DNA from 2 places in the Marinobacter sp. NFXS9 genome. Region 2 is predicted to be linked to the other one. Evidence: predicted binding sites of a transcription regulator. Region 2 holds the regulator's gene; the other holds the start of a gene.
The links. The regulator sigma-54, encoded in region 2, starts transcription at its own class of promoters, with help from an activator protein. The targets are predictions, from matches to a motif close to ANTGGCATNNANNTTGCTNT.
Positions count from the first base shown of each region.

Region 1: the regulator sigma-54 is predicted to act here: its motif matches at 2,007-2,026, upstream of J3364_RS04940 (flagellar hook-length control protein FliK).

Region 1 is NZ_JAGDDW010000002.1:289,665-293,077, forward strand. Features, by position in the region: gene J3364_RS04930 (ATP-binding SpoIIE family protein phosphatase) at 1-1,410, shown strand, start outside; gene J3364_RS04935 (Hpt domain-containing protein) at 1,570-1,917, shown strand; gene J3364_RS04940 (flagellar hook-length control protein FliK) at 2,074-3,339, shown strand.
Region 2 is NZ_JAGDDW010000003.1:22,716-26,128, reverse strand. Features, by position in the region: gene ptsN (PTS IIA-like nitrogen regulatory protein PtsN) at 1-110, opposite strand, end outside; gene hpf (ribosome hibernation promoting factor) at 139-447, opposite strand; gene J3364_RS06015 (RNA polymerase factor sigma-54) at 556-2,079, opposite strand; gene lptB (LPS export ABC transporter ATP-binding protein) at 2,367-3,092, opposite strand; gene lptA (lipopolysaccharide transport periplasmic protein LptA) at 3,092-3,413, opposite strand, start outside.

The DNA of each region.
Region 1 (3,413 bases), on a different contig from region 2:
TCCAAGCCCTACAACCGCATCATCATTGAAGCCAAGATCAACGCCTTTAATCGCATGCGGGTGATGCACCGGACCCTGAGCCAGCAGCGGGACGTGATTCGTGCCCACAACCAGCGACTGGTCAACGAGCAGAATATTGCCAAACGGGTTTTCGACAATGTCGCCCACACCGGCTGCCTGGATGCGCCGAATATCCGCTACCATGCCTCGCCCATGTCGGTGTTCAACGGCGACATCCTGTACGCCTGTCCGCGTCCGTCCGGCGGCATGAATATCCTGATTGGCGATTTCACCGGTCATGGCCTGCCGGCCGCTATCGGGGCCATGCCGGTGGCCGAGATTTTCTACGGCATGACCAGCAAGGGCTTCCTCAGCGGCGATATCCTGCGCGAGATCAACCAGAAGCTGTGGCGCATCATGCCCAAGGACATGTTCTGTTGCGCCGCCTTTATCGAACTCGACTTCCATCTGGGTAATCTCAGCATCTGGAATGGCGGCCTGCCCTGTGGCTTCCTGCTGCGTCGGGGAGAGACCGTCGAGCGACTGGCCTCGGCCCACCTGCCTTTGGGGGTCGTCGCGGCGGAACGCTTCAGCGTGGACGTGGTCCGCTACAAGGTCGAGGAAGGGGACACGGTCCTGTTTGCCACCGATGGGGTTCCTGAAGCCATGAACGCCGAGGGCGAGATGTTCGGTGAGACCCGGCTGGAGGCCGCCGTTGCCGGCACGTCCGACGACCAGTCGGTGCTGGATGCCGTGTTGCGGGCCGTGGCCCGGTTCACCGGTGCTGAGGAATACAGCGATGATCTGACGGTGCTGACCGTCGATGTGGTGCCGCCTGCAGACGTTGAAGAACTGCCGTTGCGGGTCACCCAGTCGGCCCTGAGCGGGCCGGCCACCTGGTCCTGCGAGTATGAGGTAACCGGCGAAACGCTGGCCCAGTTCAATCCTCTGCCGCTGTTGCTGCACATCTGTATGGAGGTGCCCGGTCTGCGCCGGCGGGGTGGCGAGGTGTACACGGTGCTGGCGGAGCTCTATACCAATGCCCTGGAACATGGGGTGCTGGGGCTGCCGTCTGTATGGAAGAATTCGCTGGAAGGGTTCGGCCAGTATTATGCCGAGCGCGAACGCCGCCTGCGAACGGTGGGGGACCATGCGGTGTTGTTCCGGCTCGAGCACAAGACCGGCCGGAAAGGCGGAGAGTTGCGGGTGGTGTGCCGGGATAGTGGCGTGGGCTTCAACTATACTGAGCAGACACAAAGGACCGTCCCTGAGGCCGGGTACGCCGGCCGCGGGCTGGCGTTGCTGCGACAGCTGTGTGGCTCGCTGACGCACCACGGCACGGGCAATGAAGTGGAGGCGGTCTATCGCTGGACGTTCGATCCCGACGAATCGGAACAACACACGGGTTGAACCGGGATGACGGAGCAGGCAGTGTAGCCGACCTTCGTTGGCGGCGCGTTCCCGAGGGGACACGTCCGGGGCGTCGTTGAGGGATGCCCGCTGATCCAAGCTGGACAAGGTGATCCGCCGGTCAAGCCGCAGGCCCGGCCGGATGACAAGGAGACAAACATGAACGACAAGCCACATCTGGACGATGACGCGCTTGCGGAACTTCAGGAGGTTATGGAAGGCGAGTTCGACGTGCTGATCAGGACGTACCTGAGCGACTCGTCGGAACGGTTGACTGCACTGAGATCGGCACTCAGTGATCGTGACGCCGACGCCTTCACCCGATCCGCCCACAGCTTCAAGGGAAGCTGTATCAACATCGGTGCGCCGCGTCTGGGCGCCTTGTGCGCCGACGCAGAACTGGCGGGTAAGGAAGAACGCATCGATGATGCCCGCCATGTTCTGGATGATATGCAGAGCGAATTCGCGACCGTCCGCGAGCTGCTGGAACGCACCCTGATGCGGTGATGCCGGAGACGGTCGATCTGGTCCCTGTGCCGGCGGCCCAACACGCCTGGGCGGGCGTCACTCGGCTGGCTTATGCCCACTCCCTAAAATCTGGCACTTTAATTGCTCTAGTCCCTGCAACACTGTTTGATTGATGCCTAGCGGCAAGAGGTTGCCATGTCCGGACTGGTGCTTAACCCCGCATCGCCCACACCCGATAAAATGTTGGAACGATCCTCGTCGGCTGGAGACACCGAGCGTTCCGGAGAAGCATTTGAGGAAGTCTCCAACCGCGAGCAGTCGCGCCTGGAACAGAAAGAAGCGCAGCAAGAGCGGGCCCAGCGCCGTGCCGAAGACGAGCGCCTGCAGGAAAAACGGGCTGAGCGGGTCGATGCCAAAGAGCGCCAGGAAGAAACCGCCCGCGCGGATAAGGCCGAAGAGCAGAGACGCTCCGATGACGCCAGGGATGCCAAGGGTCAAGAGGCCGATACCGCCGACGATGACAAGTCGGTCGCGGAAGGCCAGGCCGACAAGAACGGGAAAACGGCGTCTAAGGATGACAAGGACGGCAAGGATCAGAAAGACGACAAGCGGAAAGACGATGCCGCTGCCCCGATGCTCTTCTCCATGCCGACCAACGTGAAGGTGGAAACGACCAAGACGGCCGCCGCCGATGGCCCGTCGCCCCTCTCGTCCGCTTCACAGAATCCACTGCAGGGGCTTTCCCTCAAATCGCTGGCCCAGGGGGCGTCAGGCAACAGCGCTCAGGATGGGAACAGTGACGGCCTGGGTGCCGGTAAGTCAGACGCGGTCAGCACGCTGCTGGGTAAGAACGTTGCCGCGGATGGCAAGGCCCTGGATTTTTCCGCCCAACTGAGCCGCTTGCAGGGGGACAGCAACGCCCAAACCTCGGTGCCCAATAACGCCACCGGCTTGCAGCGGGGGCTGGAAGGTCGCGAGACCATGGCGCCCCTGAAAAGCTATTCCACCAGCATTGATCTGCCGGTTCAGCACGCCGAGTGGGGTGACAAGATCGCTGGCAAGCTGGCCTGGCTCACCAGTCAGCGCATGTCCGCTGCGGAAATCCATGTGACCCCGCCGGACATGGGGCCGTTGGAGGTCCGGGTCCAGGTGCACCACGACCAGGCCCAGGTGACGGTCCACGCCACCCATGCTGCCGTCCGTGACCAGTTGGAACTGAACGGCCACCGTCTGCGTGACATGCTGCAGGAGAACGGGCTGAACCTGGATCGCTTTGAAGTGTCCGCTGACACGGCGGACCAGGGTGCCCAGCAGCAACTGCAGCAGGACGATGAGAGTGGCGGCCATGGCGGTGGCAGCCTTGCCGGTGAGGGTGACGAACTGTCGGCTGACGAATCCGGCACGCTTGCCAGCGGTCAGCTTGATCTGAGCTGGCGTGGTGAAGTGGATCTTTACGCCTGACCGTCCGGTCAGGCTGGCTTTCTCCTTCCGCCCATCGCGACGACGCTTCCGTCAGCCCCTCTTCAGAATGCCCG
Region 2 (3,413 bases):
ACATTCTCGGCGATCAGTTCCAGGATGCGTTTCTTACTGGTTCCCGGCACACCACAGAGGGTGAGCTCGGGAACCAGGATGGATTGGATGGTTAGTGGACTTTCCGTCATGGATGGAATGCTTTCCCTTTATGAACCGCTAGCGGCTGGTCGCGCCGTGCATTCGATCGACCGTCTTTTCCTTGTGTTTCAGGATCTGGCGATCGAGCTTGTCTAGGAGTCCGTCAATGGCCGCGTACATATCTTCGTTTTCAGCCTTTGCATGAATTTCACCACCAATAACGTGCAGGGTTGCTTCGGCCGTCTGGCGGAGCTTCTGCACGGACAGGGTCACCTGACAATTGCTGATGTGGTCGAAATGGCGTTCGAGTTTTTCGAACTTTTCGGAAACATAGGTTTTCAGAGCGGGAGTCAATTCGACATGGTGACCTGACATATTGATTTGCATAGGCTTCTCCTATTGTCGACATGCCCGGATAACGTCTCCGTTTCCGGCGTTGAGCCCGTCGCGTGCGGCGGACGCTTGAAAATCCTGCTCTTCCGTTCCCTCCGGCGATTACACCAACCGCTTGCGCTCGTTGGAAGGCGGAATATGCATGGCTTCCCGATACTTGGCCACGGTACGTCGTGCGACCTGGATCCCCTGGTCACCCAGCAAAGCGGCAATCTTGCTGTCGCTGAGTGGCTTCTTGGGTGTTTCGGCGGCAACCAGTTTCTTGATCATGGCACGAATTGCCGTAGACGAACACTCGCCGCCTTCGTTCGTGCTGACATGACTTGAGAAGAAATACTTGAGCTCGAAGATGCCGCGCGGTGTGTGCATGTACTTCTGAGTGGTCACTCGCGAGATGGTGGATTCATGCATCCCGACGGCCTGGGCGATGTCTGACAGGATCAGCGGCTTCATCGCTTCTTCGCCCTGGTCGAGGAATCCCTGCTGATGCTCGACAATGCGTGTGGCGACCTTGAGCAGGGTTTCGTTACGGCTCTGCAGGCTTTTGATGAACCACTTGGCTTCCTGTAGCTGATCGCGCAAATAGGTGTTGTCGGCGCTGTTATCGGCCCGACGGATCAGGGCGGCGTAGCCGGCATTGACGCGAATGCGCGGTGCGATTTCCGGGTTCAGCTCCACGCGCCAGCGGCCCTTTATCTTGGACACCACCACATCGGGCACCACGTAGTCCGGTTCGGCGCGATCGAGTGAGTCGCCGGGGCGTGGATTCAGGGTCTGGATCAGCGCCAGCACGGATTTGAGCTGTTCTTCCGAGAGGCGGCTGCGGCGCAGCAGCTGGGCGTAGTCCCGGTTTCCCAGCAGGTTGATGTAGTGACTGACCACCAGTCGGGCCTGCGGCAACCAGGGGGTGTCCGGCGGCAGCTGGTTGAGCTGGATCAGCAGGCATTCCTGCAAATCACGGGCGAAGACGCCTGGCGGATCAAAATGTTGCAGTCGACGCAGGACCGCCTCGACCTCGTCCATTTCCAGCGGATCTTCGTCCGCCTCATCGACCAGGCCGGCGTGGATGTCGTCCAGGGACGTCACCAGATAGCCTCGCGGGTCCACCGAATCGAGCAGGGCATGGGCAATGGCACGGTCCCGATCGCCCATGGGCGTCAGGTTTAACTGCCAGAGGAGATGATCCTGCAGGGTTTCGGTGGGGGAGTTGCGGGATTCAAAATCGGTGTCGTCATCGTCTTCCCCGCGTGAGGCGGGAGCGGGTGCGGACTGGTAGATGTCGTCCCAGGCCGTGTCGACGGGCAGGTCGTCCGGAATGTCCTGGTTGGTTTCTGTGTTCCAGTCCGGTTCGTCAGCGGGCTCGTCCCAGCTGGTGTCTTCCTGCGACGCGTCGGAGTCGTTTTGCTCTTTGGAGCTGCTGTCGTCGGTATCGCCGTCGTTCTCGGCGGCGTCGTTACCGTCCTCCTCCTCGGAGGTCTCCAGCATGGGGTTGGATTCAAGCGCCTGCTGGATTTCCTGTTGCAGATCCAGCGTGGACAGTTGCAGCAGGCGAATGGCCTGTTGCAACTGGGGTGTCATGGTGAGCTGTTGACCCAGCTTCAGCTGAAGCGAAGCTTTCATTACCATCGATTTAGTCCCGTCACCCTATGCCTGTCGGCTGTACTTTTGTTGCCTGGTTTTCGCGGATCGCGCCACGCCCGGTATCGATAGGGCCTTGAAAGTTAACATGTCGAATGACGATTTGGCGCGACAAGCAAATTCTTTGCCGAAGTTTACTGCTATGGGTGTCCAGATGACAACGTTTTGACCGTCAGGGCGAGTTGTTCGCCGTCCGGTCCTGATTTTGAGTTTAGCGTCTCGGGCCGATTATGCGATAGCCCCGGGCGCACTTTGGCCGGATTTGTGACCGTTTTTCACAATCGGAACTCATTGCCGAGGTAGACCTCCTTGACCTGCTGGTTGGCCAGGATGTCGTCGGCGTGACCGGAGGCAATGATGTGACCCCCACTCACGATGTACGCATTCTCGCAGATATCCAGGGTCTCTCGCACGTTGTGATCGGTAATCAGCACGCCGATCCCCTTATCCCGCAAGTGCCGGATGATCTGCTTGATGTCGCTCACCGAGATCGGGTCGACGCCGGCAAACGGTTCGTCGAGCAGAATGAACGCCGGTTCCATCGCCAGCGCCCGGGCGATTTCCACCCGGCGCCGCTCGCCACCGGATAACGCCATACCCAGGCTGTCCCGGATATGGGTGATGTGGAATTCTTCCAGCAGGTTTTCCAGCTGCGTCTCGCGCTCGGCCTTGGTCAGTTTCTTACGCGTTTCCAGGATCGCCATGATGTTGTCGCGAACACTGAGTTTGCGGAACACGGACGCTTCCTGCGGCAGGTAGCCGATGCCAGCGCGGGCCCGGCCATGCATGGGCAGGGGGGTGATGTCCCGCTCGTCGATGGTGACGCGGCCGTTATCGGCCGGCACCAGGCCGACGATCATGTAGAAGCAGGTGGTCTTGCCGGCGCCATTGGGCCCCAGCAGTCCGACGATCTCGCCGCTGCGGATTTCCAGGGACACATCCTTGACGACCTTGATCTGCTTGTAGCTCTTGGCCAGGTTGTTTGCGCGCAGGATCGCCATCAGTTGCCGCTCTCCCCGCCGGTTTTCTGGCGCGGCTGAATGACCATCTCGACCCGACCGTCCTGATCGTTACCGTCGCGACTGCCGCTGGCGGTGACCACGCGGGTGGCAGTGTCGTAGTTTATTTCCTCACCCTTGAAGACGTTGCCGTCCTGGTGAATGACGGCCTTTTCGATGAAGGTGATCCGGTTTTCGCCGGCCGCATAGATGATGGTCATAGCTTCAGCATCGGTCTTGGCCGTATCGGCGGTCTTGGGCTGGGTGTAGTGGGCCGGTTTACCGTGCGCCTCGATGCGATTCAGTGCGCCTTGTTCCCGATAC